Regions from separate parts of the Kocuria sp. CCUG 69068 genome, predicted to be linked through region 4. Evidence: riboswitches for the same ligand, from Rfam matches in the RefSeq annotation. Region 4 holds a riboswitch; each other region holds the start of a gene.

What was found. A riboswitch is a leader RNA that binds a small molecule or an ion and turns the genes downstream of it on or off. The one in region 4 is predicted to bind S-adenosylmethionine.
Region 1: another riboswitch for S-adenosylmethionine. It lies ahead of CRM73_RS04490 (MetQ/NlpA family ABC transporter substrate-binding protein); the one in region 4 lies ahead of CRM73_RS06820 (cobalamin-independent methionine synthase II family protein).
Region 2: another riboswitch for S-adenosylmethionine. It lies ahead of CRM73_RS05270 (acyl-CoA dehydrogenase family protein); the one in region 4 lies ahead of CRM73_RS06820 (cobalamin-independent methionine synthase II family protein).
Region 3: another riboswitch for S-adenosylmethionine. It lies ahead of CRM73_RS04275 (bifunctional o-acetylhomoserine/o-acetylserine sulfhydrylase); the one in region 4 lies ahead of CRM73_RS06820 (cobalamin-independent methionine synthase II family protein).

What each region holds. Positions count from the first base shown of each region.
Region 1 covers NZ_PDDL01000013.1:43,034-50,667, forward strand. Annotated here, with positions in the region: gene CRM73_RS04465 (DivIVA domain-containing protein) at 1-273, shown strand, start outside; gene CRM73_RS04470 (DUF485 domain-containing protein) at 438-818, shown strand; gene CRM73_RS04475 (cation acetate symporter) at 822-2,453, shown strand; gene CRM73_RS04480 (GlsB/YeaQ/YmgE family stress response membrane protein) at 2,675-2,947, shown strand; gene dxr (1-deoxy-D-xylulose-5-phosphate reductoisomerase) at 3,079-4,353, shown strand; SAM riboswitch class IV at 4,398-4,514, shown strand; gene CRM73_RS04490 (MetQ/NlpA family ABC transporter substrate-binding protein) at 4,615-5,508, shown strand; gene CRM73_RS04495 (methionine ABC transporter ATP-binding protein) at 5,505-6,584, shown strand; gene CRM73_RS04500 (methionine ABC transporter permease) at 6,641-7,240, shown strand; gene CRM73_RS04505 (site-2 protease family protein) at 7,437-7,634, shown strand, end outside.
Region 2 covers NZ_PDDL01000016.1:43,952-51,585, reverse strand. Annotated here, with positions in the region: gene moeB (molybdopterin-synthase adenylyltransferase MoeB) at 58-1,233, shown strand; SAM riboswitch class I at 1,365-1,459, shown strand; gene CRM73_RS05270 (acyl-CoA dehydrogenase family protein) at 1,573-2,910, shown strand; gene CRM73_RS05265 (MFS transporter) at 2,914-4,329, shown strand; gene CRM73_RS05260 (LLM class flavin-dependent oxidoreductase) at 4,326-5,696, shown strand; gene CRM73_RS05255 (NAD(P)/FAD-dependent oxidoreductase) at 6,080-7,294, opposite strand.
Region 3 covers NZ_PDDL01000013.1:1,692-9,325, reverse strand. Annotated here, with positions in the region: gene CRM73_RS04300 (glycine--tRNA ligase) at 1-4, opposite strand, end outside; gene CRM73_RS04295 (RNA-binding S4 domain-containing protein) at 201-443, shown strand; gene CRM73_RS04290 (alpha/beta hydrolase) at 427-1,113, opposite strand; gene CRM73_RS04285 (SGNH/GDSL hydrolase family protein) at 1,196-2,077, shown strand; gene CRM73_RS04280 (homoserine O-acetyltransferase) at 2,111-3,295, opposite strand; gene CRM73_RS04275 (bifunctional o-acetylhomoserine/o-acetylserine sulfhydrylase) at 3,292-4,698, opposite strand; SAM riboswitch class IV at 4,775-4,890, opposite strand; gene CRM73_RS04270 (VOC family protein) at 5,033-5,671, shown strand; gene CRM73_RS04265 (CPBP family intramembrane glutamic endopeptidase) at 5,694-6,473, opposite strand; gene CRM73_RS04260 (S9 family peptidase) at 6,588-7,634, shown strand, end outside.
Region 4 covers NZ_PDDL01000023.1:33,586-41,219, reverse strand. Annotated here, with positions in the region: gene CRM73_RS06830 (MFS transporter) at 1-745, opposite strand, end outside; gene CRM73_RS06825 (cobalamin-independent methionine synthase II family protein) at 992-2,209, opposite strand; gene CRM73_RS06820 (cobalamin-independent methionine synthase II family protein) at 2,250-3,452, opposite strand; SAM riboswitch class I at 3,466-3,569, opposite strand; gene CRM73_RS06815 (3-hydroxybutyrate dehydrogenase) at 3,762-4,526, shown strand; gene CRM73_RS06810 (IclR family transcriptional regulator) at 4,543-5,322, opposite strand; gene CRM73_RS06805 (CoA transferase subunit A) at 5,465-6,202, shown strand; gene CRM73_RS06800 (CoA transferase subunit B) at 6,199-6,900, shown strand; gene CRM73_RS06795 (acetyl-CoA C-acetyltransferase) at 6,897-7,634, shown strand, end outside.

The DNA of each region.
Region 1 (7,634 bases), on a different contig from region 4:
GCCCTGACCCGGCTGCTCCGGAACCGTCTCGACCGGCCGCGCACGCAGCGCTTCCGGCGCCCCTCCCGGCCGCGGGCCCAGGGCTACTCCGCGGCCCACGTGGACGTCCTCTGCGAGCGCCTGGGCGCCCGGCTGGAGGGCGCCGCGGACCTCGCGCCGGCCGAGCTGCGCCGGGCCGTGTTCCCGCCCGCGCAGGGGGAGCGCAGCTACGAGGAGCAGCAGGTGGACGCCTTCCTGGACCGCGCCGTCCAACTGCTCCTGGCCTCTCGCTGAAACAGGCTCCCCGAAGCCTCTGTGTATACATGCTGGACCGGTCCTCGTCCAGAAACGCCGTTCCGTGTTCATCCTGACCCCTGAAAAGCAACTTTTGGGTGTCACGCCTTGCTCCTGTGCATACAACGGCCTAGTGTGGGCCACATCACATGAGGAGGTAGCCCATGTCCACCCAGCCACCCATCGACGCCGACGACCTCGTCGCCGACATCGATTTCCCCGCGGCCCAGCGGTCGCCAGAGTTCCAGGAGCTGCGGAAGACCCATCGCGGCTTCGTCTTCCCGCTCGCCGTCGCCTTCCTGGTCTGGTACCTGCTGTACGTGGTGCTCGCCATGTACGCGCCGCAGCTGTTCGCCATCCAGGTCATCGGCAACGTCAACCTCGGCGTCGTCCTGGGCCTGCTCCAGTTCGTCACGACCTTTGCCATCACGGGGGCCTACGTGTCCTTCGCCAACCGCAAGCTGGACCCGAAGGCCACGGCCATCCGGGAGCGTCTCGAGCCCAGCCTCGGCACCACCGGCGGCGTCCACGGACAGGAGAACTGACCGATGCACCAGCTGCACACCGCGCTCGCGCCCATGACGGCCGCCACCACGGAGACGGTCGGCACGCCCTGGATCAACATCTCCATCTTCGGCGCGTTCGTCGTCGTCACGATGGTCATCGTCCTCCGCGCCTCGAAGTCCACGTCCACGGCGGCCGACTACTACGCCGGCGGCCGTGGCTTCAGCGGCACCCAGAACGGCCTGGCCATCGCGGGCGACTACCTCTCGGCGGCGTCCTTCCTGGGCATCGTGGGCGCGATCGCCCTCCAGGGCTACGACGGGTTCCTCTACTCCATCGGCTTCCTCGTGGCCTGGCTCGTGGCGCTGCTGCTGATCGCCGAGCTGCTGCGCAACACCGGCAAGTTCACGATGGCGGATGTCCTGTCCTTCCGCCTGCGCCAGCGCCCCGTGCGCGTCGCGGCGTCCATCTCCACCCTCGCCGTGTCCGCGTTCTACCTGCTGGCCCAGATGGCCGGGGCGGGCGCCTTGGTGTCGCTGCTGCTGGGCATCAGCTCGCGGGTCGGGCAGTCGCTGGTCATCGTGGTCGTGGGCGTGCTCATGATCGTCTACGTCCTCGTGGGCGGGATGAAGGGCACCACCTACGTGCAGATCATCAAGGCGGTGCTCCTGGTCTCCGGCGTGGCGGTCATGACCGTCTGGATCCTGGCGCTCTACGGCTTCAACTTCTCCTCCCTGCTCGGTGACGCGGTCGCCGTCTCCGGCAACCCGGCCATCCTCGAGCCGGGCCTGAAGTACGGCGTGAGCGAGACCAGCAAGCTGGACTTCATCTCCCTGGGCCTGGCCCTCGTCTTCGGCGCGGCGGGCCTGCCCCACGTGCTCATGCGCTTCTACACGGTGCCCACGGCCAAGGAGGCGCGCACCTCCGTGGTCTGGGCCATCTCGCTGATCGGCCTGTTCTACCTCTTCACCCTCATCCTGGGCTTCGGCGCGGCGGCCCTCATCGGCGCCGAGCGGATCCAGGCGGCACCCGGCGGCGTGAACTCCGCGGCCCCGCTGCTGGCCTTCGAGCTCGGCGGGTCCCTGCTGATGGGCATCATCGCGGCGGTGGCCTTCGCCACGATCCTCGCGGTCGTCGCCGGCCTGGCCATCACGGCCTCGGCCTCGTTCGCCCACGACATCTACACCAGCGTGATCAAGAAGGGGAACTCCGATCCCCGCAAGGAGCTGAAGGTGGCGAAGACCACGGTGGTGGTCATCGGTCTCGTCTCCATCGCGGGCGGCATCGGCGCCCAGGGCCAGAACGTCGCGTTCCTCGTGGCGCTCGCCTTCGCGGTCGCGGCCTCGGCGAACCTGCCGACCATCCTGTACTCCCTGTACTGGCGGCGCTTCACCACCCGGGGCGCGGTCTGGTCCATGTACGGCGGCCTGATCCTCTCGGTGGGCCTCATCGTCTTCTCCCCGGTCATGTCCGGCTCCGAGACGTCGATGATCCCGACCGCCGACTTCGCGTGGTTCCCGCTGCAGAACCCGGGCATCGTCTCGATCCCGGCCTCCTTCCTGCTCGGCTTCATCGGTTCCATGACGGAGCGCCGTCTCGAGGACCCGATCAAGCAGTCCGAGATGGAGGTGCGCTCCCTCACAGGCATCGGCGCCGAGAAGCCCGTCGCCCACTGACGGATTCCCGCTCCCACCTGGGAGGATCCACCGGCCCGCCCGAAGCCCCGGCTTCCGGCGGGCCGGTCCGCGTCCGGGGGAACGCGTCGATTGGCTAACGGGAACAGACAGGCGGCTGACCGTCGGCTAGGGTGAGGCGCAGAAGCAACCTCAGGGTATTCCAGGGATACTCGCCGGTTGCGTACAATAAAAGTCCCTCCCGGGACGGATAAGGAGCCATCATGGGAATCATCAGCTGGATCATCCTCGGCCTCATCGCAGGCGCCCTCGCCAAGCTCATCATGCCGGGCAGCCAGGGTGGCGGCATCATCGTCACGATCGTCCTCGGCATCGTGGGGGCCCTCCTCGGAGGCTTCCTCGGCTCGCTGATCGGCATCGGGGACCTGGAGTCCGCGTTCGACATCGGCACTATCATCACCGCCGTCGTGGGAGCCCTCATCGTGCTCTTCATCTGGGGCGCGGTCTCCGGCCGCAAGGGTCGCGCCACGCGCTGATCCCACCCCCGTCGGTCGCCGAGGCCCCGTCCACCGCTCCCGGTGGACGGGGCCTCGGCCCGTTCCGGGCCGTCCGCAGGCACCCCCTGCGGGCACCGCACCGAGGAGTGGCGCTGGGGGATACTGGGGCCATGACGCCCCCCGCCACCTCGCCCCGCACCCGCCCGACACCCGAGCTGCGCGCCCTGGCCGCCGCCGGCCCCCGCCGGATCAGCGTCCTCGGGTCGACGGGCTCGATCGGCACCCAGGCGCTCGACGTCGTGCGGGCCGCCCGCGAGCTCGAGGGCGCGGACCCGTTCACCGTGGTCGCCCTCGCCGCCGGAGCACGGCACCTCGAGCTCCTCGCCGAGCAGGCCCTCGAGACCCGCGCCGCGCTCGTGGCGACCAGCGGCACCGCCCAGGACGCCGCCCGGCTGGCCGGCCTCATCGCGGACCGGGCCGCGTCCGCCGGGGCCGGGGGATACCGCCCGGACGTCGTGCACGGGCCCGACGCCGCGTCCGCGGTCGCCGCCCACCCCGACGCCGACCTCGTGCTCAACGGGATCACCGGCTCCATCGGGCTCGCCCCCACGCTGGCGGCGCTGCGGGCCGGGCACCGGCTCGCCCTGGCGAACAAGGAGTCTTTGATCGCCGGCGGCGCCCTGGTCAAGGCCGCCGCCGCGGCCACCGGGGACCCGGACGCCCTGATCCCCGTGGACTCCGAGCACTCCGCGCTGGCGCAGGCGCTGCGCGGCGGCACCGCCGCGGAGGTGGACCGGCTCGTGCTGACGGCCTCCGGCGGGCCCTTCCGCGGCCGGTCCCGGGCGGAGCTCGAGACGGTCACGCCCCGGGACGCGCTGCGCCACCCGACGTGGGACATGGGCCTGATGGTGACGACCAACTCGGCGACCATGGTGAACAAGGCCCTCGAGGTGCTCGAGGCCCACCTGCTCTTCGACGTCCCCCTCGAGCGCATCGACGTGGTGGTCCACCCCCAGTCGGTCGTGCACTCCATGGTCCAGTTCGTGGACGGCTCCACCCTCGCCCAGGCCTCGCCCCCGGACATGCGCCTGCCCATCGCCCTCGGTCTGGCCTGGCCGCACCGGGTGCCCGGGGCCGCCCTGCCGTGCGACTGGACGCGCGCCACGGAGTGGACCTTCGAGCCCCTCGACCCGGTGGCATTCCCCGCCGTCGAGCTCCTCAAGGCGGCGGGGGAGCGGGGCGGGACCTTCCCCGCCGTGTTCAACGCGGCCAACGAGGAGGCGGTGCACGCCTTCCACGACGGCCGGATCCGGTTCCCCGCCATCGTGGACACGGTCGAGGCGGTGCTGGGCGAGCACGACGACGCAGGCCCGCTGGAGCTCGAGGCCGTGCTGGCGGCCGAGCGCTGGGCCCGCGGGCGGGCCCGCGAGGTCCTCGCCCGCTGACCGGGCCGGGCCCGGCCCCGCCGCACGTGCTAGTCTGTCTGGCGGATGACGAGTCCCAGCGTGCAGCCCTGGCTTGCTGGGCGGCAACCCTCTCCCGTAGTGGGGTGCCCCAGGTGAACCATCCGGCACCGGCCGACGACGGCCGGCGGCAAGTACGGTCCGACCGCGCACGCGCCCTCCGGCGCGCCCTCGACCGTGGCCGCCGGACCCGTTGGCCCCGGTGGAGACCTCCGACACCCCGGACCCACGGAAAGGCACCACATGCGATCGCAGCGCCTCCCCTTCCTCGCCCTGGCCACGACCCTCGGCCTCGCCCTCACCGCCTGCGGCGGCTCCGCCGGGGAGTCCTCCGGCGAGGGCGTGCTGGCCGACGACAAGGTCACCATCGGCGTGGTGGGCACCGACCCGACCCACGACGCCCTCCAGCGGGTGGCCGAGGAGCAGGGCATCACCGTCGAGTACGTCGACTTCTCCGACTACAACCAGCCGAACCCCGCCACCGAGTCCGGTGACGTGGAGATGACCTGGTTCCAGCACGTCCCGTTCCTCGCCGACTACAACAACGCGGCCGGCGGCTCCATCACCCCGATCGGCTCGACCTCGATCTATCCGCTGGGCCTGTACTCCAACCAGTACGACTCCGTGGAGCAGTTCCAGGAGGGCGACGAGATCGCGGTGCCCAACGACGCCGTGAACCTCTCCCGGGCCCTGCTCGTGCTCGAGGCCGCAGGTCTCGTGGAGCTGAGCAGCGACACCCTCATCCCCACCGAGCTCGACGTCGACACCGAGGCCTCCACGGTGCGGGTCACCCCGGTCTCCGCGGAGCAGACGGTGCTCTCGCTCGACTCGGTGGCCGGCTCGGTCATCAACAACGACTTCCTCTCGCGGGCCGACATCGACCCGCAGTCCGCGCTCGCCCAGGACGACCCCGAGTCCGAGGGCTCCCGCGCCTACGTCAACCTCTTCACCACCACGGAGGAGCTCGCCGACGACGAGACCCTCCGGCAGGTCGCGGACCTCTACCACGAGCAGGCCGTGCTCGACGCCGAGATGGAGGAGACCAAGGACACCGCCGTGCCGCTGCAGCTGGAGCCGGAGGAGCTCCAGGAGCTGACCGCGCGCTACCAGCAGGAGCTGAAGGACCAGGAGCAGTGAGCGCGGCGGTCCCCGCCGGGCCGCCCGCACCCGGGCGCCCGGACGAGGTGCTCGTCTCCTTCCGCAACGTCTCCAAGACCTTCCGCACCGGCTCGGGGCGGGCGGCGCGCGAGGTGCTCGCGGTCGACGACGTCACCCTCGACGTCCGCCGCGGCGAGATCTTCGGCGTGATCGGCTACTCCGGGGCGGGCAAGTCCACCCTCGTGCGCCTGATCAACGGGCTCGAGCCCGTGTCCTCGGGCTCCCTGACCGTGGAGGGCTTCGAGGTGGCCGGCCGGCGCGAGACCGAGCTGGCGCCCGTGCGGCAGGAGATCGGGATGATCTTCCAGCAGTTCAACCTCTTCACCTCCCGCACCGTCGCCGGCAACGTCGAGTACCCGCTCAAGCGGGCCGGCTGGCCGAAGGAGAAGCGCCGGGCGCGGGTGGCCGAGCTGCTCGAGTTCGTGGGTCTCGCCGCCCGCGCCGGCAACTACCCGGAGCAGCTCTCCGGCGGGCAGAAGCAGCGCGTGGGCATCGCCCGCGCCCTGGCGACCAGCCCGAAGCTGCTCCTGGCCGACGAGTCGACGAGCGCCCTCGACCCGGAGACCACCCAGGAGGTGCTGCAGGTGCTGCAGCGGGTCAACCGGGAGCTCGGGATCACGATCGTGATCATCACCCACGAGATGGACGTGGTCCGCGCGATCGCCGACCGCGTGGCCGTGATGCAGGACGGGAAGGTCGTGGAGCACGGCTCCACCGTGGACATCTTCGCCCGGCCCCGCACCGAGACCGCCCGCCGCTTCGTCTCCTCCGTCCTGCACTCGGTGCCCGACGCCCGTGAGGTCGAGCGGCTGCGCCGCGCCCACCGGGGGCGCCTGGTGATCGTGGACGTCGGCGACGGCGTGGACATCGGCGGGGTGCTCTCGGACGGCGCTGCCCGCGGGGTCCGCTTCACCATCGCCTACGGCGGGATCAGCGTGCTCCAGGAGCAGTCGTTCGGGTCCCTGACCTTCGAGCTGACCGGTGCGGACGCGGCCGTGCAGGCCGTGGTCGACGAGATGTCCCGCATCACGACCCTGAGAGAGGTGGCCGCGTGAACGACTGGTCCGTCCTGGGACCCGAGCTGCTGTCCGCGCTCGGGGAGACCCTCTACATGGTGGCGGTCACGCTGCTGCTCGCCGGCCTGCTCGGTCTGCTCGTGGGCGTCGGCCTCTACGTCACCCGCCGGGGCAACATCCTGGAGAACCGGGCGGTGCACGAGGGCCTCAACCTCGTGGTGAACTTCGTCCGGCCGATCCCGTTCATCATCCTGCTGGCCGCGCTGGGACCGGTGACCCAGGGGGTCGTCGGGACCCGGCTGGGGCCCAACGCCGCGATCTTCGCGATGACCATCGGGGCCATGTTCGCGGTGGCGCGCATCGTCGAGCAGAACCTCATGAGCGTGGACCCCGGGGTCGTGGAGGCGGCCCGCTCCATGGGCGTCTCCCGCGGCCGGATCATCACTACGGTGATCCTGCCCGAGGCGCTGGGCCCCCTGGTGCTCGGCTACACGTTCCTGGTCATCGGCATCACGGACATGTCGGCGATGGCCGGTGCCATCGGCGCCGGCGGCCTGGGCGACTTCGCCCTGCGCCTGGGCTACCAGCGGTTCAACGACGAGGTCACGTGGGCGGCGGTCGCCGTCATCGTGGTCCTGGTCCAGCTCGTGCAGGTGGTGGGCAACCGGCTGGCCCGCCGGATCCTGCGCCGCTGAGGCGCCCCGCCCCGCAGCCCACCGACGGCCGGTGCGCCTCCCTCCCGGGAGGGCACCGGCCGTCGTCGTGCCCTGGTGCGCCCGGTGCCCGACGTCCAGGATCGTGGTGCAGACTGGTCCTCGCCGTGCCGAGCGCACGGCCCCGACGTCCCCGGCGCCCGCCGGGGTCCCTCGACGATCCCGGGAGGTCCGACGGATGGGTGTCGTGCTGTTCCTCGTGGGCGTGCTGCTGGCCGCCGCCGCCATCGCGGTCTCCATCGCCCTCCACGAGATCGGCCACCTCGTGCCGGCCAAGCTCTTCGGCGTGCGCGTCACGCAGTACATGGTCGGCTTCGGGCGCACCGTGCTCTCCCGCCGGCGCGGCGAGACGGAGTACGGGCTCAAGGCGGTCCCG
Region 2 (7,634 bases), on a different contig from region 4:
CTCAGTCGGCCCGGCGGACGTGCCGCGCGGGGACTGGGCGCCCGTGGGGGAGCGGCCGTGAGCCCGCTGCCCCCGCTCGTGGAGCCCGGCCCCGAACTGACCCGCGAGGAGCTCGAGCGCTACGCCCGGCACCTGACCCTGCCCGGGATCGGGACCCGCGGCCAGCGGCGGCTGCGGAACGCCCGCGTGCTCGTCGTCGGCGCCGGGGGGCTCGGGTCCCCGGCCCTGCAGTACCTCGCCGCGGCGGGGGTCGGGACCCTCGGGATCGTCGACGACGACGTGGTGGCGGTCTCCAACCTGCAGCGCCAGGTGGTGCACACGACCGCCGACGTCGGCCGCCCCAAGTCCGTCTCCGCCGCCGAGGCCGTCACCGCGCTCAACCCGCTGGTGGAGGTCCGCACCCACCCCGTCCGGCTGGACGCGGACAACGCCGTGGACATCCTCGGCGGGTACGACCTGGTCCTGGACGGCGCCGACAACTTCGCGACCCGCTACGTGGTCAGCGACGCCGCCGCCCTGACCGGCACGCCTTGCGTGTGGGGCTCCATCCTGCGCTTCGAGGGGCAGGTCAGCGTCTTCTGGGCCGGGCACGGGCCCACCTACCGGGACCTCTACCCCGAGGCCCCGCCGGACGGCGAGGTGCCCAGCTGCGCCGAGGGCGGGGTCTTCGGCATGCTCCCCGCCACCGTCGGCGCGGTCATGGTCACCGAGGCCGTCAAGCTCGTCACCGGCACCGGGGAGCCCCTGCTCGGGCGGGTGCTGCTGCACGACGCGCTGGCGATGACCTGGCGCGAGATGCGGCTCACCCCGGATCCCGACGCCGCCCCGGTCACCGCGGTGGCCCGGCCCGCCGCGGTCTGCGCGCTGCCCGGCGCGGACGCCTCCGAGACCGTCGGGGCGGCCGAGCTGGCCCGGCTGCTCGAGCGCCGGGAGCGCGGGGAGGCGTCCTTCGCCCTGGTGGACGTGCGCGAGGACTGGGAGCGGGAGCTCGTGGCCATCGACGGCGCCGTGCCCGTCCCGCTGCAGGAGATCCTCGACCGCGGCGCGGACGCCCTGCCCCCGGAGGCCCGTGGCACGGACCTCGTGCTGCACTGCAAGGCCGGGGCCCGCTCCGCGACCGCGCTCGCCGCGCTGCGCTCCTTCTACGCCGGGCGGGAGGAGCGGGTCCGCCACCTCGAGGGCGGGGTGCTCGCCTGGGCGGCACAGGTGGACCCGGACCAGCCGGTCTACTGATCCGGTCTCCTGCGGCACACCGCTACACCACCGCGGAGGACGTGACCTTCTGTGACGCCGTCGTGACATTCCATGACGTGCGCCCGTCATCCGGTTGGTCCCGGACCGGGCGGTCTGATGCCATGGCAAGCGCCCCATTCAGAGCGGCTGAGAGATCTGGCTCGACGACGCCGCAGCAACCCGCCCTCCACCGGGGTCAGGGTGCTAATGCCAGAACCGATGGAGATCCCGGATCTGCAGTCGGTCCGTGACGTCAGCCTCCGGCGCTGCCGCCACCGGGCCCGCCCCCGGCGCGACCGGCCGACCGGCAATCCTCGGTGCGACCGAGAGGACCCCCGCATGACCCCGAGCACGGTCGAGGAGACCACCGCCCATCCCCGCGCCGGCACGGACCTCGCCGCCGGCCTGCCCGGGGACTACGCCGGGCTGCGGGAGCACTTCCGGCCGCTGTTCGCGGAGATCGCCGCCGGCGCCCTGGACCGGGACCTCCGGCGCGCGCTGCCCTACGCGGAGGTCGGCCGGCTGGACCGGGCCGGGTTCGGTGCCCTGCGCGTCCCGGCGGCCCACGGCGGCCCCGGGGTCAGCCTCGAAGACTTCACCCGGCTGCTGGTCGACCTGGCCGAGGCCGACTCCAATATCGCCCACCTCTACCGCTCCCACCACGGCTTCGTGGAGTCCCTGCGCTTCCTGCCCCGGGAGCTCCAGGAGGTCTGGTACCCGCGGGTGCTGGCCGGGGCCACCGTGGGCAACGCCTCCACGGAGAAGGGCGGCAACGCGCTGGGCACCCTGAACACCGTGCTCAGCCGGACCCCCGAGGGCTGGGAGCTCACCGGCCGGAAGTTCTACGCCACCGGCTCCGTCTTCTGCGACTACACCCGCGTCTCGGCCGCCCTGGACGGCCGCGACGGGCGCCGCTTCGCCGTCGTCGCCACGGACGCCGAGGGTGTGACGCTCGAGGACGACTGGGACGGCTTCGGGCAGAAGCTCACCGGCACCGGCACCGCGGTCTTCGACCGGGTGCGTGTCCCGGAGGACGCCGTGCTGGACCGCACCGCCGGCAGCGCGGAGGCCGTCCACGAGGCCGCCTTCTTCCAGCTCGTGCTGCTGGCCGTGCTGGCCGGCATCGCGCGGGCGGCCCGGAGGGACGCGGTGGAGACCATCGCCGGACGCCGGCGGACCTTCAACACCGGGCTCGGCCTGCCGTTCCGCGACGACCCGCTGATCCAGGAGGCCACCGGGCGGATCTCCGCCAAGGCCTTCGCCGCCGAGGCCACCGTCCTGCACGCCGCCCGCACCCTGGACGCCGGGATCGCCGCCGCCGCAGCGGCCGGCGCCGACCGGCCGGACTTCACCGGGGCCCTCCCGGCGGCGCTGCACGAGTCCGAGATCGCCGTGGAGCACGCCCAGGTCACCGTGCCGGAGCTGGCGCTCGGCGCGGCCCAGGACCTGTTCCTCACCGTGGGCGCCTCCGCCACGTCCACGGCCAAGGGCCTGGACCGGCACTGGCGCAACGCCCAGACCGTGGCCACCCACAACCCGATCGCCTTCCGCGCCCGAGCCCTCGGCGACTACCTCATCAACGGCACCCTGCCGGAGGGCCTGAACGCCATCGGCGACGCGAAGACCGGCGCCACGACCGATGTCACGGCCGACGCCGACCGAACCCCAGGAGCCTGACGCATGAGCACCACGACCACGGCCGCCCCGGGCCGCAGCAGCATCGTCCACGGCAAGAAGCGCGTCCTGGCCTCGGCCTTCGCCGGGACCACCATCGAGTGGTACGACTTCTACCTCTACGGCACCGCCGCCGCACTCGTCTTCAACGTCCAGTTCTTCCCCATGGCCACCGAGCTCGGCGGCATCGTGGCGTCCTTCGCCACGCTCGCGGTCGGGGTGATCGCCCGACCCTTGGGCGGGATCATCGCCGGGCACCTGGGGGACCGGATCGGCCGCAAGGCCCTGCTGGTGGCCTCGCTGCTGCTCATGGGCGTGGCCTCCACCCTGATCGGCCTGCTGCCCACCTATGAGGTGATCGGCTGGTGGGCCGTCGTCGGCCTCGTGGTCCTGCGCATCCTCCAGGGCCTGTCCGCCGGTGCCGAGTGGGGCGGCTCCGCGCTGCTGAGCGTGGAGCACTCACCGGCCCGCCACCGCGGGTTCTTCGGGTCCTTCACCCAGATCGGCTCCTCCGCCGGCATGCTGCTGGCCACCGGCGCGTTCTTCATCGTGCAGAACGTCATGAGCGAGGAGCAGTTCGCCGCCTACGGCTGGCGCATCCCCTTCCTGCTCTCGGCCCTGCTCGTGGCGGTGGGCCTGTGGATCCGCCTCGGCGTGGCCGACGCCCCGGAGTTCCTGGAGCACCGGGCCTCGGGGAACGTGGCCAAGGCCCCCCTGCGGGAGCTGCTGGTCCACCACCGCCGCCCGGTGCTGGTGACGATCGGCCTGCGCCTGGCCCAGAACGCCGTCTACTACCTGGTGACGGTCTACATGCTGACCTACCTGCGGGACGTGCGCGGGGACAGCGCCGCGGGCGTGACCGCGGTGATGATCGCCTCGGCCATCGGCCTGTTCTCCACCCCGTTCTGGGCCTGGCTGTCCGACCGGGTGGGCCGGAAGGTCGTCTCGGTGACCGCCTACGCGGCGATCGGCGTCTTCGGCTGGGTGCTGTTCGCCTTCCTCGAGGCCGGCCCGCTCGCCCTGCTGCCGCTCGTGGTCATCCTCGGCATCAACCTCGTCCACGACGCGGTCTACGGACCGCAGGCGGCCTGGTTCGCCGAGCAGTTCCCCGTGCACGTGCGGTACTCGGGCGTGAGCTTCGGCTACCAGGTCGGCACCGTCCTGGGCGGCGGGCTCATGCCGCTGATCGCCGCCCTGCTCTTCGCCGCCGGCGGGGACACCCCGTGGCTGATCGCCGGCTACCTCTCCGTGCTGGCCGTGCTCTCCGTCGTCGCCGCCCTGGCCGCGAAGGATCCCGCCCGGGACCGGCGCGGCACCGAACTCACCGATCTGCACGCCGGCCGGACCGCGGCCGACCCGGCCCTCGCGACCCCCGCCGCCGCGAGCGCCACCCAGCCCACCCCCGAGAGGACCACCGTATGAGCCGCCCCCTGCTGCTGAACGCCTTCGACATGATGGTGCCCGTGCACCAGTCACCGGGACTGTGGCGCCACCCGGAGGCCGGGGTCGCCGGCTTCGACACGCTCGAGTACTGGACGTCGCTGGCCCGCACCCTCGAGGAGGGCGGCTTCACCGCGCTGTTCCTGGCGGACGTCCCCGGCGTCTACGACGTGTACGGCGGCGGGGCAGAGGCCACGGCCCGCGGGGGAGTGCAGTACCCGGTGCTCGACCCGCTCGTCGCGGTGCCGGCGATGGCCGCGGCCACCGAGCAGCTCGGCTTCGGGGTGACCGCCTCGGTCACCTACGAAGCCCCCTACCTGCTGGCCCGCACCTTCGCGACCCTCGACCACTTCACCCGCGGCCGGGTGGCGTGGAACGTGGTGACCTCCTACCAGGACTCCGCCGCCCGCAACCTGGGCATGGACCGGCAGATCCCGCACGACGAGCGCTACGACCGCGCCGACGAGTACATGGAGGTCATGTACAAGCTCCTTGAGGGCTCCTTCGAGCCGGGGGCGGTGAAGGCGGACGCCGGCACCGGGGTCTTCGTGGACCCGGAACTCGTGCACCCCATCGGCCACGAGGGCACCTGGTTCTCCGTGCCCGGCCAGGCGCTGACCCACCCCGGACCCCAGGGCACCCCGTTCCTGTTCCAGGCCGGCGCCTCGAAGCGCGGACAGCAGTTCGCCGTGGACCACGCCGAGGCCATCTTCTTCATCGGCAACACCCCGCAGCTCGTGCGCCGGTGGACCGACGGCGTCCGGGCCGAACTGGCCGCGCAGGGACGGGCCGAGGACGCCGTGAAGACCTTCGCCATGGCCACCGTGGTGGTCGCCGAGACCGACGACGAGGCCCACGCCAGGCTCGACGGATACCGCCGGCACGTGGACATCGAGGGAGCGCTGTCCCTGTTCGGCGGCTGGACCGGCGTCGATCTGGCCGGGGCGGACCCCGACGCGCCGCTCGAGTACGTGGCCACCGACGCCAACCAGTCCGCGCTCGCGGCGTTCACGTCGCTGTCCCCGGACCGGACCTGGACGGTGCGGGACCTGGCCGAGTTCGTGGCCATCGGCGGCCGCGGGCCCGTCATCGCCGGGGCGCCCGGCACCGTGGCGGACGAGCTCGAGCGCTGGCGCGAGGAGGCCGGCGTGGACGGTTTCAACATCTCGGCGGCCGTGCGGCCGGCGGACCTGGAGCGGTTCACCACGATGGTTTCGCCGGAGCTGCGGCGCCGCGGCCTGCTGCCGGAGCCCGGGGCCCTCCCCGCCGGCAGAACGCTGCGCGAGGCGCTGGCCGGCGCCGGGCCGAGGCTGGCCGACGACCACCGCGGGGCCTCCTACCGCCGGTGACCGCAGGGCTCTTGGGGTTCGCCGCTCGACCGGCCCGGGACGGCTGTCCGCCGTCCCGGTTCCTCGGCACGGAGCGCTCCTGCCCGGGAGAGGGCAGGAGCGCTCCGCCGCGCCGAGGCGCAGAAGGCGGCCCCCGACCGCCGGGGAACGGATCATGGGGGTCGCTGCACCGGCGTGGGGGCCGGTGCCACCCGAAAAGTACCAGACGGTAATATCGCGGTGCACCATCCTGTGCGGATGCATGAATTGTGCTCCTCGGGGTCTCCCGACTGCCGACCCTCATTTCTCCCGGCTCGTGCCGCGACGACTGGGGACGCGGGCCATCACGTGCCATCGGAGCGGGGAACGAGGCGCCACGGATGTGTGCACACATGGTCCGCTAGCTAGAAGCCCCGGAGGATCACGTTCCAGTAGTCCCGGGGGAGGACCTCGAGGTCGAAGAACCAGGAGGCGCGGTTCGGGGCCAGCAGCGGCACGCCGGGGATGCTGGGCGCCAGTTCGTTGTCCCGGTCGAACTCGGCCAGCACGGCCCGGCCCCGCTGCACCGTCACGGGGGTCACGGTGTACCCGTCGTAGGAGGCCGTGGGCTCCCGGCCGTCACGGGTGGCCAGGAGGTTCTCGGTGAGGATCTTCGTCTGGTGGCGCAGTGCCCCGCCGGACGAGGCGGTCTCCAGTGCGGCAGCGTCCCCGCAGGCCCACACGGTGGGCACACGGCGGTGGCGCAGGGTCTGTGCATCCACGTCCGCGTAGCCCGCCCAAGCGGTGCCCGCGCCCGGCGCGACGCCCAGTCCCGCGTCGGCGATCCAGGCCGGGGCCCGGTGGACTGGGCTGTGGTGCAGCAGGTCGTAGGGCAGGTCCCGCGGCGTCCCCTCGATCGTGGCCCGCAGCCGGCGGGAGGCGGCGTCGATCGACTGCACGTGGGCGCTCGTCAGGACCGTGATGCCGTAGCGCCGGACCCAGGGCTGCAGCACCCGGTCCACGTCCGGCTGGCCGAACACGGTGGCGGTGGGCGTCAGCAGGGTCACCTCGATGTCCTGCAGGACACCCTGGCGCTGCCAGTAGTCGCAGGCCAGGTAGAGGATCTTCTGTCCGATCTGCGGCGTGGGCGCCGGGCCGTCCGGGATCGTGAACAGTGCCCGGCCGCGGCGCAGCCCGCGGATCAGCTCCCAGGTCCTGGGGGCCAGCTCCACGGTGTAGTTGGTCGAGGCGTGCGGGCCGGCCATCGCCTCGGCACTGCCGGGGACACGGTCCCAGTCCGGGGTGGACCCCGCGCAGATCACGACGTGCCGGTAGCCGATGTGCTCGCCGGAGGACAGTGTGGCCATCCGTGCCGCCGGATCCAGTGCCTGGACATGGTCCTGGACCCAGCGCACGCCGCGGGGCATCACGCGGTGCTGGGCCCGGGACATCTGCGGCACGCTCTTCAGTCCGGCGCCCACGTAGGAGAGCATCGGCCGGTAGTGGTGCGTGGACTTCGGCTCCGCGATCACGATGTCCGTGATGCCCTTGCGGCGCAATCGTGCGGCCAGGGAGATCCCGGCATTGCCGCCGCCGATCACGAGGACGTCAGTGGCGTGATCCAAGGGTGCAGTGGTCATCATGACTCCGTGGGACGAGGATGGCTCCACGGCACCGATCGGGGCCGTCCGACCATTCGACCACGAGCCGCGGCGCCCACGCCCGGGCGGTAAGCATCCAGGGGGTGAGGGGGCTCTCAGGACGTCCAACTCGAGGAACTTGTCGGTCGGGACAGCTGATCGCCGGAGCGATGCCGGTGCCTGTTCCGCCAAGGGTCCGGATGAAGTGGCGGCCTTCTGCCGAATATGAATGGCGGCGCACCCTGTCCGGTCGGGTGGCATTCTGCGCATAGATTCTCGGACCATCACTCACTGACAAAGTTGGGCGGCACCCGAGCCGTCACATCGTCACTGAGCTGCT
Region 3 (7,634 bases), on a different contig from region 4:
CCATGTGGGATTCCTCCAGGGTCTCGCCCGACCGCCGGCTGCGGACGCGCGTGGTGGGTGGTGTGGCCCGGCGGTGCGCCGGGCGGGGACCGGCCGTCGTCGGCCGTCACGAACGAGGACGCCGCGGGCGACGTCCTCGTCCCAGGGTAGCCAATTCCCGCCGTGCCCGACGACCGGACGGGACCTGGGACAATGGGGGCATGACGACTCCCCAGCAGCCTGGCGGCCCCGACGAACTGCCCATCCGCGACGACATGATCCGGCTGGGCCAGGCCCTCAAGCTGGCGAACCTCGCCGAGGACGGGGCGCACGCCCGGGGCCTGGTGGAGGACGGTCAGGTCTCGGTCAACGGCGAGGTCGAGACGCGGCGCGGCCGGCAGCTGCACCCGGGGGACGTCGTCTCCGCCGGGGGCGCCTCGGTGCGGATCACCGCGGGCGGCTGACCGCGCGGTCCGGGTCCCCCAGCACCACGTGGGTGAGGTACTCGCGCACGTGCCCCACCTCCTGCGGGCTGATCCCGTGGCCGACCCCGGTGTAGTGCACCTTCATGACGTCGGCGTGCTCCAGCGCCCACTCGGCAGTGGAGTCGACGAGCTCCTGCGGGATGACCGGGTCCTGCGGATCACGGCCCCAGAACATCCGCAGCGGCCGCTCCCGCAGCTCCTCGTCGGCGAACAGGGGGTGCTCGCCGGGGACCACGAAGCCGGAGAGCCCCACCACGGCGGCGATCTCTCCCGGCATGTGCCGGGCGAGGGACGTGGCCATGGCCATGCCCTGCGAGAACCCCAGCAGCGTGGTGCTGGGGTGGTCCGCGGCCAGCTCCCGCAGCCACGCCGCGACGGGCTCCACGGCCTCGGCCACCCGGTCGAGGGAGAAGCTGAGGTCCGCGGCCAGCGGGAACCACTGGTAGCCGGACCCGGCGGGCTGGGGGGCGCGCACGGACGCCACGCTGAACTCGCCCGGCAGGGCCGGGACGAGACCCATGAGGTCCTGCTCGTGCGAGCCGTAGCCGTGCAGGAGCACGAGCAGCGGGGTGCCGGGGCGGGCGTCGGCGTCCCTGCTCCACACGGCGAAGGGGGTGGCGGTCCCGGTCGGGACGGTGGCGTCGGTCATGGCACCAGTGTGCCACCCGGTCCCGGGGGCCCGCGGCGCGGGCGCGTGGACGCCCGCCGGGCCCGGTGGTAGACCGGGAGGCATGACCGAGACGACACCGGGCCCCCCGGACACCGCACCTCCCGTCCACCCGTGGCGCCGCATGGTGGCGATCGGCGACTCGTTCACGGAGGGCATCGGAGACCCGGACCCCGGCTCCCCCGGCGGGCACCGCGGCTGGGCGGACCGGGTCGCCGAGGAGCTGGACCGTCTCGCCCCCGGCCTGTCCTACGCCAATCTCGCGATCCGCGGCCGGCTCTTCCGCCAGATCGTCGACGAGCAGGTGGGGCCGGCCCTGGAGCTGACCCCGGACCTCGTGACGGTCTGCGCGGGCGGCAACGACATGCTGCGCCCCGGCGGGGACCCGGACGCGATCGCCGAGGAGATGGACGACGTCGTGGGCCGGCTCGCGGCGGACGGGGCGACCGTCGTGCTGGTCGGCGGCCCGGACATCGGCGCCACGCCCGTGCTGCGCGGGATCCGGGGCCGGATCGCGGTCTACAACGAGAACGTGCGCGTGGTCGCGTCCCGGCACGACGCCGTGCTGGTGGACCTGTGGGGACTGCGGGAGCTGGCGGACCCGGCGATGTGGGACCCCGACCGGCTGCACTTCTCGCCCCTGGGCCACCACCGGATCGCGGTCGAGGCCCTCGACACCCTGGGCCTCGCGCACGGCCTCGTGCCCGAGGTGGTGCCCGACCGCCCGCCCTCGTCCTGGCGGCAGGCCCGCGGCGAGGACCTCGTCTGGGCCCACCGCTATCTGCGCCCGTGGGTGGCCCGCCGGATCCGGCGCACCAGCTCCGGGGCGCAGGTCCGGCCGAAGCGGCCGCACTTCGGCACCCCCACCGTGCCCGGGGGCGGCATCGCGCCCGGCGAGTCCCCCGGGGAGGGGCCCGGCGACGGCCGGGGGGCCGCGGACGGCTGATCGAGCGGGAACGGCTGAGGATCCCGTCCCGGCTCAGCGCTCGGGCAGCACGGTCTCCACGAGCAGCTTGCCGAGCTGGGGCGCCTCGATGAGGAAGCCGTCGTGGCCCGAGGGCGAGGTCAGGGTGTGCCGCCGGACGTCCCCCGGCAGCGCGGCGGCCAGGACGTCGGACTCGCGGGGCAGGTAGAGCCGGTCGGAGTCCACCGCCGCCACGAGCCACTCGCACGAGGTCACGGACAGCGCCTCCTCGAGCGTGCCGCGGCCCCGGGCGACGTCGTGGGACATCAGCGTCTCGTTGACGGCGAGGTAGCTGTTGGCGTCGAAGCGGCCCGCCAGCTTGGACGCCTGGTGGTCGAGGTAGCTCTCCACCTGGTAGCGCCCCCGCCCGCCGGCGTGCGTGTCGATGACCTGTTCGTCGGCCTGCGGCGAGCGCCCGAACCGGTGGTGCAGCTCGTCGGCCGAGCGGTAGGTGATGTGGGCGATCCGCCGGGCCAGGCCCAGGCCCGTGACGGGCGGCGGGCCGTCGTAGTAGTCCCCGCCGCGGAAGTGCGGGTCCTGGCGGATCGCGAGGTTCTGCGCCTGGCCCCAGGCGAGCTGCTCGGCGCTGGACTGGGCGCACGCGGCGACCACCGCGCACGCCCGGACGCGGTCCGGGTGGGTCACGGCCCACTCCAGGGCGCGGGCCCCGCCCATGGAGCCGCCGATGACCAGGCGCCAGGCGTCGATGCCGAGGGCGTCGGCCAGCGCCGCCTCGGCGTGCACGGAGTCCCGGACGGTGATGAGCGGGAAGCGGGAGCCCCAGGGGCGGCCCTCGGGGTCCACGCTCGGCGGCGCGGGGGTCGCCGGGCCCGTGGACCCGTAGCAGCCGCCCACGATGTTGGTGCAGACCACGAACCACCGGTCCGTGTCGATGGCGGCGCCGGGGCCGATCAGGCCCTCCCACCAGCCGCCGCTCTCGGCGGCGCGCCGCTCGGCCTCGGGGGCGCCGGGGCGGGCCCGGCCGGCCGCCACGTGGGTGTCCCCGGTGAGGGCGTGCTCGACGAGCACCGCGTTGGAGGCGTCCGGGGCGAGCGTCCCCCACGTCTCGTAGGCGATCCGGACGTCGGGCAGCCGGAAGCCCGACTCGAGCTCCAGCTCGCCGATCCCGGCGACCCGCGGCACGCCGTCCTCGCGGACGGCGGTCCCGGCGCCGGAGCCCCTCACGACCGTCACGGTCACTCCTGTCCTCCCTGCGCGGCCGCGGCCGCTGCGAAGCCCTGCTCCAGGTCCGCCAGGATGTCGTCGATGTGCTCCAGACCCACGGACAAGCGCACGAAGCCGGGCTCCACGCCGGCGGCCAGCTGCTCCTCGGGCAGGAGCTGGCTGTGCGTGGTGGACGCGGGGTGGATCACCAGGGAGCGGACGTCGCCGATGTTGGCGACGTTCGAGTGCAGGGTCAGGGCGTCCACGAAGGCGGCCCCGGCCTCCCGTCCGCCGTCGAGGACAAAGCCCAGGATCGACCCGGCGCCCCGGGGCGCGTACTTCTGCGCCCGCCCGTGCCACGGGGAGGACTCCAGCCCGGCCCAGGTCACCGAGCGCACGTCCTCGCGGGCCTCGAGCCAGCGGGCCACCGTCCCGGCGTTGGCCACGTGCCGCTCCATCCGCAGGGACAGCGTCTCGATGCCCTGCTCGATGAGGAACGCGTTGAACGGGGAGATCGCCGAGCCGAGGTCGCGCAGCAGCTGCACCCTGGCCTTGAGGATGTAGGACAGGTTGACGCCGAAGGGCCCCTCCGCGCCCAGGGCCTCGGCGTAGACGAGACCGCCGTAGGACTCGTCCGGCTGGTTGAAACCGGGGAAGCGGTCCGGGTAGCGGCCGTAGTCGAAGGCCCCGGAGTCCACGATCACGCCGCCGATGGCCGTGCCGTGCCCGCCGAGGAACTTGGTGGCCGAGTGCACCACGACGTCCGCGCCCCAGCGCAGGGGCTGGACGAGGTAGGGGGTCGCCACGGTGTTGTCCACGATGAGCGGGACCTCGTGGTCGTGGGCGATCCCGGAGACCGTCTCGATGTCGAGGACGTCGTTGCGCGGGTTCGGGATCGTCTCGGCGAAGAAGGCCTTCGTGTTCGGCCGGACCGCCCGCCGCCACGCCTCGGGGTCGTCGGGGTCGGAGACGAAGGTGGTCTCGATGCCGAGCTTGGGCAGCGTGAACTTGAAGAGGTTGTAGGTCCCGCCGTACAGGCTGGGGCTGGCCACGAGGTGGTCCCCCGCGCCGGCGACGTTGAGCACGGCGAACGTCGTCGCCGACTGCCCCGCGCTGAGCATGAGGGCGCCCACGCCGCCCTCCAGGGCGGCGATCCGGTTCTCCACGACCTCCGTGGTCGGGTTGCCGATCCGCGTGTAGATCGGGCCGAGCTCGGCGAGCGCGAAGCGGTCGGCGGCGGCCTGGGCGTCGGGGAAGACGAAGGACGTGGTCTGGTGGATCGGCAGGGCGCGCGAGCCGGTGACCGGGTCGGGGCTCTGCCCCGCGTGGATCTGCCGGGTCTCGAAGGCCCAGCCCCCGGGGTTCTCGGGGGTGGGGCGCTCGGCCGCGTCGGTGCGGGCGGCGGAGGCGTCGGTGCGGGAAGCGGGGAGATCGGACATGCCGTGGGACTCCTTGTGGATCTCAGGGGTCCCGTCCCGGCCGAGGCGGTGCGGCCGGGAACGGCCGGGCGCCGGGGACCCGCGCTTGCTCGCTCGCTGGTCGCGAGGAGCCTGGTCTTCACCCAGGGCACCCCACCGCGGTGGAGGGTTGCCGGCCAGCTAGCTGGGGCTTGGACGCTGGCGCTCATGACCTGGACAGCATTCTCCGGATCAGGCCCGCACGGCGTCAAGCCGGGGCCGGGCGTGACGCTGCGGCAGGGGTGCCGCCCGCACGGTGCCCGGCGCGTCGCGGACCGATTTGGAGACGAAACTCACAGGGTGCCACGATGTGCCCATGAGAGTCGATCACGTGTCCTACGCCTGCCGCCCGGAGGGCCTGGAGGCCACCACCGAGCGCATCGCCGACCAGCTTGGGATCGAACCGGTCAAGGGCGGGGTGCACCCCCGTTTCGGCACCCGCAACATGATCCTGCCGCTCACGAACCACCAGTACGTGGAGGTCGTCGAGGTCCTCCAGCACCCGGCGGCGGAGAAGGCCCCCTTCGGGCAGGCCGTGCGGGCCCGGTCCGCCGCCGGCGGCGGCTGGCTGGGCTGGGTCGTGGAGGTCGAGGACCTCGCCCCCTTCGAGCAGCGCCTGGGGCGCCGCTCCGTGCCCGGCCACCGGGTGTTCCCGGACGGCCGGTGCCTGGAGTGGCACCAGATCGGCGTCAAGGGCCTGATCGCCGATCCGCAGCTGCCGTTCATGATCCACTTCGACTCCGCCCCGGAGATGCACCCGTCCCAGGCGCGGATCACGGACGTCGGGCTCGCGGGAATGACCATCGCCGGTGCCCCGGAACGGGTCGCCGAGTGGCTGGGCGCTCCCGTCGAGACCGCGCTCGAGGACCTCGAGGTCGACTGGCGCTATCCGGACGGCACCCCCGGGGTGCTCTCCGTCTCGTTCAGCACCCCGGACGGCGCCGTCACCATCTGAGGCCGGGCACCGCGGGGCGGGCTCAGCCCAGCAGCCGGGCTGCCCCGAGGAAGCCGACGGCGTCCAGCAGGAAGTGCGCGACGACGAGGGGCATCACCCGGCCGGTGCGCCGGTAGAGCTCCGCGAAGACGAGGCCCATCACCACGTTGCCGAGGAAGGGCCCGATCCCCTGGTAGAGGTGGTAGCTGCCGCGGAACAGGGCCGTGACCACCAGCACCACGGGCCAGCTCCACCCGATGCGGGTCAGCCGGTCGGTCAGGAACGCGACCACCACGACCTCCTCGACCAGGGCGTGGCGCACGGCCGAGAGCAGCAGCACGGGCACCGTCCACCAGTGCGCGGCGAGCCCGGACGTGGTCACCTCCGCGGTGACGCCCAGGGCCCGGCCGGCGCCGTAGAGCGCCAGCGTGCCCAGGCCCATGAGCAGGAAGAGCACGGTGCCGAGGCCCAGGTCCGGGAGGGGCATCCGGGCGTCGAGGCCGATCCGCCGGCGGACGGTGCCCAGCGCTCCGGCGGAGCCGGCGAGCAGGTAGAGCGCGAGCAGCACCGGCACCAGGTCCAGGGCGATCCCGGTGAGCTGGCGCAGCAGGTCGATGAGGGGCTGCGGGCTCAGCGGCGGGTTCATCGTGGCCTGCGCCTCGGACAGCGGTCCGCGCGCCAGGTGCTCGGCGAGGGACAGCGCGGCCCAGAGGGCCGAGGCGCCCAGGGACACCCCGAGCACGAGGAGCACTTGCAGCCACAGGTCGGCGCGGGTGGAGCCGAAGGCGGGCGGTCGCGGGGCGAGGTGGGCGGGGGTGCTCATGCGGCCATTCTGGCACCGGCCCGCCGGCCGCCCTGCGCAGCCCGCGCCGGGCGCCCCCGGGCCCGACCGGACCGCCCCCTCCCCACCCATGACGTCTTCCCTAGGATGGGGACCATGACTGTCCTTCCCCCGCAGATCCGCCAGCAGCCCGTCGAGCGCGCCTTCCACGGCCACGTGTTCTCCGACCCGTACGAGTGGATGCGGGACAAGGACTCCCCCGAGGTGCTGGCCCACCTCACCGCGGAGAACGAGTACGCGGAGTCCGCCACCGCCCACCTCACGGGCCTGCGGGAGACGATCTTCGGGGAGATCAAGGACCGCACCCAGGAGACCGACCTGTCCGTGCCCAGCCGGCGCGGCGCCTGGTGGTACTTCGCCCGCACCGTGGAGGGCGGCGCGCACCAGGTGTTCTGCCGGGTCCCGGCCGTGACCACCGGTGACGTGCTCGCGGACTGGACCCCGCCCGTCGTCGAGCCCGGCACCCCCATGGCCGGGGAGCAGGTGCTCCTCGACGCCAACGCGGAGGCCGCGAAGCACGAGTTCTACTCCCTGGGCAGCTTCGACGTCTCCGAGGACGGGGAGCTGCTGGCCTGGGCCGAGGACGTCACCGGCGACGAGCGCTTCACCCTGCGGGTCCGGGACCTCACCACGGGGGCGCTGCTCGCCGACGAGATCCCCGGGACGTTCTACGGGTCCTTCCTCACCCCGGACGCGCGCGCCGTGTACTACACGGTGGTGGACGAGTCCTGGCGCCCCCACCAGCTGCGCCGGCACGAGCTGGGCACCCCGGTGGCCGAGGACGTCGTCGTCCACGAGGAGACCGACCCCGGCCTGTGGCTCGGGGCGGGCCTGTCCGCGGACCGGCGCTGGATCGTGGTGGAGGCCATGTGCTCCGAGTTCTCGGAGCAGCTCATCCAGCCGGTCGCGGACCCGGCGGCGCCGCTGCGGGTGGTGCTGCCCCGCACCGACCGGGTGCTCTACGAGGCGGAGCCCCTGCTGCTGGACGGGCGGGAGCAGATCCTGCTGACCCACGACCACGAGGCCCCGAACTCCCGGATCTCCCTCATGGACCCGGCCGACCTCGGCCGCCCGGTCGCGGAGGTGGCCCTGCGCGACGTCGTGCCGGCCTCGGACACCGTCCGCGTCAACGGCTGCGCCGTG
Region 4 (7,634 bases):
TCTTGTGGTGCTTGAACAGCTGGCCCAGGGGAGCGGAGGACTCCTTCTTGCGCAGCTGCATCTCCTTGAAGACCGGGGACTCGTCGACGGTCTTGCGGATCAGGTAGCCGACCACGATCAGCACCACGGAGGACAGGAACGGGATGCGCCAGCCCCAGGCCTGGAAGTCCTCGGGGGACATCATCGAGGTGAGGGCGAACATGAAGGACGTGGCGAGCAGCATGCCCAGCGGCACGCCGATCTGCGGGTAGGCGCCGAAGAGCCCGCGCTTGTTCCGCGGGGCGTGCTCCACGGACATCAGGGCCGCGCCGCCCCACTCGCCGCCGGCCGAGAAGCCCTGCATGATGCGCAGGAGCACCAGGAAGATCGGGGCCCAGATGCCGATCGTCGCGTAGGTGGGGAGCATGCCGATCAGCATCGTCGCGGCACCCATGCCCACCAGGGTGAGGACCAGGACGATCTTGCGGCCGTACTTGTCGCCGAGGTGGCCGGCGACCACCGCGCCCAGCGGGCGGAAGAGGAAGCTGATGCCCAGGGAGGCCCACGCGACCACCTGGGCGAGGCCGGCGTTCTCCTCGGACAGCGGCGCGAAGTACAGCGGCGCCAGGACGAAGGCCGCGGCCTGGGCGTAGATGAAGAAGTCGTACCACTCGATGGTGGTGCCCACGAGGGTGCCGGCGAGGACCTTGCGCTCCTCGCGCGACATCTCGTGCCGCCCGGCCGGGGCGGAGGATGGGTGCGCCATGGGATCTCCAGGGAATCGGGGACGGCGACGTCCGCGGCGGAACCGAACGCATCATGACCGAACGTTCGGTATTGCATTGCGATACTACGGGCGGAAGTGACGCCTGTCACCCTCCGTGCGGAATAATCAAACCATGTATCACTAATGTGACACAGACCACCGGGGATGGAAACCGCCGGGCCCGGCCCTCGCAGGAGGACCGGGCCCGGCGGCGCGGCAGGGGCGTCGGGGACGCCGGGATGCGGCTCAGCGGTAGAGCCGCTCCGTGGCCAGGCGCGCTCCCTCGACGAGGGACTCGAGCTTGGCCCAGGCGATCTGCGGGTGCAGGCGCCCGCCCAGACCGCAGTCTGTCGACGCGACGACGTTCTCGCGGCCCACGACCGAGGCGAACTGCTCGATCCGGTCGGCCACCAGCTCCGGGTGCTCCACCACGTTCGTCGAGTGGGAGACCACGCCCGGGATGATCACGCGACCCTCGGGCAGCGCGTGGTCCTTCCAGACCTTCCACTCGTGGGCGTGCCGGGCGGAGGCGCCCTCGAAGGTGTAGCCGCCGGCGTTGATGGTCAGCATCAGGTCCACGAGGTGCTTCAGCTCGAGGTCCGTGGTGTGCGGGCCGTGCCAGGAGCCCCAGCACAGGTGGAAGCGGACCTGCTCCTCGGGGATCCCCCGCAGCGCGTGGTTGAGCGCCTCGACGCGCAGCCGCGTGAACGCCAGGTAGTCCTCGACCGTGGGCTCGGGGTTGATCTGGTCCCAGGACTCCGCGATGGACGGGTCGTCGATCTGCACGGTCAGCCCGGCGTCCGTGATCGCCAGGTACTCCTCGCGCATCGCGTCGGCGCACGCGTAGACGAGCTCCTCGTCGGTCCTGTAGTACTCGTTCGTCACGCGCGCGGCGGAGCCGGGGGAGAGGGCGGCCACGAACCCGGTCTGCGCCCCGGTGGCCGCCATGGCCGCCCGGAGGTTGCGGACGTCCGAGGCCACGGCCTCCTGTCCCGTGTAGGTCAGCGGCCCGGTGATCTTGGGCTGCGTGGTCGAGGAGCGCCCGGTGAGGATGCCCGACGCCGGGTCCTCGTACGCCTCCCGGAAGCGCTCGCGGTCCCGGCGGTCCGGGAAGCTCGTGAGCACGATGTGGCCGGGCGAGGAGCGCCTCTTCTCCGTGGACGCCCACCGGTCCTCGTCGGTCGGGGTGAGCCCGCCGAGGCGGGAGAAGGAGTAGTTCCACCACGCGCCGTAGTCGACCGCGCTGGACATCGTGTGCCCGTACTCGCCGTCGTTGACCACGTCCACGCCGATCTCGCGCTGCCGGCGCACCACGTCCTCGACGCCCACGGCGAGCTCGTCGGTGAGCTGCTCGAACGTGATGGCGCCCTCGGCGTGCCGCTGGTTGGCCTCGAGCAGCCGCGGGGTCCGCGGCAGGGAGCCCACGTGGGTGGTCTGCACGTGGTCGGTGTTCTGCATGGTCATGCGTGTCCTCCTGAGGGTCTGCGGGAAGGTCGGGGGCCGGTCAGGACCAGAGCCGGCGGGAGGCGAGCTCGGCCCCGCGGGCGAGGGTCTCGAGCTTCGCCGCGGCGATCTGCGGGTGGATCCGCCCGCCCAGGCCGCAGTCGGTCGAGGCGATCACGTTCTCGCGGCCCACCTGGCGGGCGAAGCGCTCGATCCGGTCGGCCACCAGCTCCGGGTGCTCCACCACGTTGGTGGCGTGGGAGACGATCCCCGGGATGATGATCTTGCCCTCGGGCAGCTCGTGGTCCTGCCAGACCTTCCACTCGTGCTCGTGCCGGGCGTTGGCGGCCTCGAAGCTGTAGCCGCCGGCCCTGATGGAGAGCATGAGCTCCACCAGGTGCTCGAACCCGAGGTCCGTGGTGTGCGGGCCGTGCCAGGAGCCCCAGCACAGGTGGAAGCGGACCTGCTCCTCCGGGATGCCCTCGAGGGCGTAGTTGAGGGCCTCGACCCGCTTGCGGGTGAACGCGAGGTAGTCCTCCACGCCGGGCTCGGGATTGACCTGGTCCCAGTTCTCCGCGATGGACGGGTCGTCGATCTGCACGATCAGCCCGGCGTCGGTGATCGCCCGGTACTCCTCGCGCATCACCTCGGCGCAGGCGGTCAGCACCTCGTCCTCGTCCGCGTAGTGGGTGTTCTCCAGCCGCGCGCACGAGCCCGGGGACAGCGCGGCGAGGTAGCCCTCGCTCGCGCCCGTGGCCTGCAGCCCGGCCTTGAGGTTGCGGATGTCCGCCTCCAGCGCCGCGTGGCCCGTGTACTCCAGCTTCCCGGTGATCTTCGGGAACGGCGCCTGCTTGCCCGTGGTGATGCCCGAGGAGGGGTCCGTGTACGCCTCGTGGAAGAGCCGGCGGTCCCGGCGGTCCCCGAAGCTCGTCAGGACCACCCTGCCGGGCGAGGAGCGCTGCGGCTCCTGCTCCCACAGGTCCACGTCGCCGGGGGTGAGGCCCGAGATCCGGGCGAAGACGTAGTGCCACCACGCGCCGTAGTCGACCTTCGCGGCCATGACGTGGCCGTACTCGCCGTCGTTGACCACGTCGATCCCGAGCTCGCGCTGTCGGCGGACCACGTCGACCACCGAGTCCTGCAGGAGCCGGTCGTACTCCGCCTCCGGGACGGCCCCCTTCGCCCGGTTGGCCTCGAGCAGCGCCGGGGTGCGCGGGAGGGACCCGGCGTGGGTCGTGCGGATGCGGTCGGCGCTTCGCAGCATGGGTCGTGCGTCCTTTCCATCGGTCCTGGCGGTAGCACCGGAGGCGGGACGGGGATGCCGTCGCCCGGGTTGCTGCGGCGTCGTCGAGCCAGATCTCTCGGCCGCTCTGGATGGTGACCCTGTCATCCAAGCGCACCCGTGCGCGCTGCGCCATTCGGCGCCCGGATGACGGACATGACGCCGTGTGACGCGACCCGGCGCGCACTCCCGGGAGGAGCTGTCCTTCGCGAACATGGCCTGGATCACATACCGTGGCGGTGATCCGTGCCCCTCACCCCGCGGGCACGACGGACCAGAGGAAGGACCCCCATGTCCCAGATGCCCCAGCAGCAGGACCTCGAGGGCCGCACGGCGCTCGTCACCGGTGGCGCGAGCGGCATCGGCCTGGCCGCCGCCCGGGCCCTCGCCGGCTCCGGCGCGCACGTGGTCGTGGCCGACGTCGACGAGGCCGGGGCGCAGCGCGTCGCGGACGAGCTCGGCGGCCGCGCGTGGGCCGTCGACCTGCTCGACACCGCGGCGCTCGCCGAGCTGAGCCTCGAGGTCGACGTGCTGGTCAACAACGCCGGCATCCAGAAGGTCGCCCCCCTCCAGGAGTTCGACCCCGCGGACTTCCACCGGATCCTGGTGCTGATGCTGGAGTCCCCGTTCCTGCTGGTGCGCGCCGCGCTGCCGCACATGTACGAGCGGGGCTGGGGGCGCGTCATCAACGTCTCCTCCGTGCACGGGCTGCGGGCGTCCCCCTACAAGAGCGCCTACGTCTCGGCGAAGCACGGCCTGGAGGGGCTGTCCAAGACCGTCGCGGTGGAGGGCGCGGCCCACGGGGTGACGAGCAACTGCATCAACCCCGGCTACGTGCGCACCCCGCTCGTCGAGAAGCAGATCGCCGACCAGGCGAGGGTGCACGGGATCCCCGAGTCCGAGGTGGTGGAGCGGATCATGCTCGGCGAGACGCCGATCAAGAAGCTCGTGGACCCGGAGGACGTCGGCAGCCTGGTCGCGTGGCTGGCCGGACCGCACGCGTCCATGGTCACCGGGGCCTCCTACACGATGGACGGCGGCTGGACGGCGCGCTGAGCCCGCCCCGGGCCGCTCAGCGGTGACCCAGCTCCCGGGAGAGCCGGTGGGCCTCCGTGAGCAGGGCCCGGCCCAGCAGCTGCCGGCGCTCGCCGCTGAACCGGGGCTCGATGCCCGTGAGGCTCAGCGCGTAGACCGGCGCGCCCGTCGCGTCGAAGACCGCGGCGGCCATGCCCCAGCTGCCCTCGACGATCAGCCCCGGGTTCACGGCGAAGCCCTCCCGCCGGACGTCCGCGAGCAGCTCCCGGATCCGCTCGGGCGTGTGCAGCGGGCCCCACTCGGCGCGGGCCCCGGCCGTGGCCGCGAGGACCCGGTCCACCTCCGCGTCCGGGAGGTGGGCCAGGACCGCCAGCCCCGCCGAGGCCACGCCGAGCGGCAGCCGCAGCCCCTCGTAGAGGACGTGGGAGCGGATGGGGAAGGCGCCCTCCACGCGCGCCAGGCAGACGGTCTCCAGCCCGCGGCGGACCGAGAGGAACGCACTCTCGCCGGTGGCCTCCGCGAGCCGGCGCAGCGAGGGCCCGGCCAGCTCCCGGATCGGATAGCGGTGGGCCGCCACCGCGCCCAGCACGTACAGCTCGGGGCCCAGCTGCCAGGCCCCGGTCCCGGCGTCGCGGTCCACGAAGCCCTCCTCGGCCAGTCCCGTGAGCAGCCGGTGCACGGTGGGGCGAGTCAGCCCGGTCTCGGCGGCGAGCTCCGCCACCGTGCTGCCCCGTTCCCGCCCCGCCACGGCCCGCAGCAGCTGCCCCACCCGGTGGACCACCTGGGTCCCCTGGCCCGTCGTCCGCTCCTGTCCCATGACTCCACTATATGGACAGTCGGGGGACGAATGGCCGGATGCTGATGAGAAGCGCCGTCGTGCCGCCGGATCTGTTGACCGGCATGTGGAGGCTCCCTAGATTGAGTGCTGGGTCACAGTCCGACGAGAGGAAGGGACAAGGGTGTCCAAGGTCAGAGACAACGCCGCCGAGCTGCTGGCGGAGAGCCTGCGGGACGGCATGACGCTCGCCGTGGGCGGGTTCGGGCTGAGCGGGATCCCCCGGGATCTCATCGACGCGGTGCGGGACTCCGGGGTCACGGACCTCACGGTGGTCTCCAACAACATGGGCGTGGACGGCAAGGGCCTCGGGGTCCTGCTCGAGAACCGCCAGGTGAAGAAGGTCCTCGCCTCCTACGTGGGCGAGAACAAGCTGTTCGCCCAGCAGTACCTGGACGGCGAGCTCGAGGTCGAGTTCAACCCCCAGGGCACCCTCGCCGAGCGGCTCCGGGCCGGCGGCGCGGGCATCCCCGCCTTCTACACGAAGACCGGGGTCGGCACCCTCGTGGCCGAGGGCAAGCCGCACGCCGAGTTCGACGGCGAGACCTACGTGCAGGAGCGCGGCATCGTCGCCGACATCGCCCTGGTCCACGCCCACACCGGGGACGCCGACGGCAACCTCGTCTACCGCTACACCGCGCGCAACTTCAACCCGATCGTCGCGACCGCCGGGAAGGTCACCTTCGCCGAGGTCGAGCACGTCGTGGCGGTCGGCGAGATCCACCCCGACCACATCGTGACCCCGGGCGTCTACGTCCAGCACGTCGCGCAGTACAGCGGCGCGCCCAAGGACATCGAGCAGCGCACCGTCCGCCCCCGCCCCGCCGGGCGGGCCGCCCAGCAGAACGGAGACCAGGCATGAGCTGGACCCGCGACGAGATGGCGGCGATCGCCGCCGTCGAGCTCTCCGACGGCGACTACGTCAACCTCGGCATCGGCATCCCCACCCTCGTGGCCAACAACCTGCCCGAGGGCGTCGACGTGGTGCTGCAGTCCGAGAACGGCGTGCTCGGCATGGGCCCGTTCCCCTACGAGGGCGACGAGGACCCGGACCTCATCAACGCCGGCAAGCAGACCATCACACTGCTGCCCGGGGCCTCCATCTTCGACTCCGCCACGTCCTTCGGGATGATCCGCGGCGGCCACGTCAAGATCGCGATCCTCGGCGCCATGCAGGTCTCCGGCACCGGTGACCTCGCCAACTGGATGATCCCCGGCAAGATGGTCAAGGGGATGGGCGGCGCCATGGACCTGGTGGCCGGCACCCCGCGCGTCGTCGTGCTGACCGAGCACGTCACCAAGGACGGCTCCGCCAAGATCAAGACCGAGTGCGATCTCCCGCTCACCGGGGTGCGCGTGGTCGACCGCATCGTCACTGACCTGTGCGTGTTCGACGTCGAGGACGGCGGGCTCGTGCTGCGCAGCCTCGCCCCCGGGGTCACCGAGGACGAGATCCGCGAGAAGACCGAGGCGTCCTTCCGCACGGACCTGCAGGACGTCACCCCCGACACCGTCCCCACCGAGACCGCCGCCGCCGGCGGCGCTGAGGAGAACCGATGAGCACCGCCACCGACGTCGTCGTCCTGTCCGGCGCCCGCACGCCCCAGGGCAAGATCCTGGGCCACCTGGCGTCCTTCACCGCGGCCGAGCTGGGCGCCCACGCCATCCGGGCCGCGCTCGAGCGCGGCGGGATCGCCCCCGAGCAGGTGGACTACGTGCTCATGGGCCACGTCCTGCAGGCCGGCGCCGGGCAGAACCCGGCCCGCCAGGCGGCCGTCACCGCGGGCATCCCGCTGAGCGTGCCCGCCGAGACCGTCAACAAGGTCTGCCTCTCCGGGCTCGTGGCCATCACCAACGCCGCCCGGATGATCCGCGCGGGCGAGGCCGAGATCGTCGTGGCCGGCGGCCAGGAGTCCATGACCAACGCCCCGCACCTCGCGATGGGCGTGCGGCAGGGCAAGAGCTACGGCGACCTCAAGCTCGAGGACGCGGTGGCCAAGGACGGGCTCGTCGACGTCGCCGCGTGCGTGTCCATGGGCTCGCTCACCGAGTCCGGCAACAGCGAGCGCTCGATCTCCCGCGAGGAGCAGGACCAGGTCGCCGCCCTGAGCCACCAGCGCGCGGCCCGCGCCGCGGAGGAGGGCGTCTTCCGCGACGAGATCGCCCCCGTGTCCGTCCCGCAGCGCAAGGGCGACCCGCTCGTCGTCGACACCGACCAGGGCGTGCGCCCCGACTCCAGCGCGGAGTCCATGGCGAGGCTGCGCCCCGCGTTCGCGAAGGACGGCACGATCACC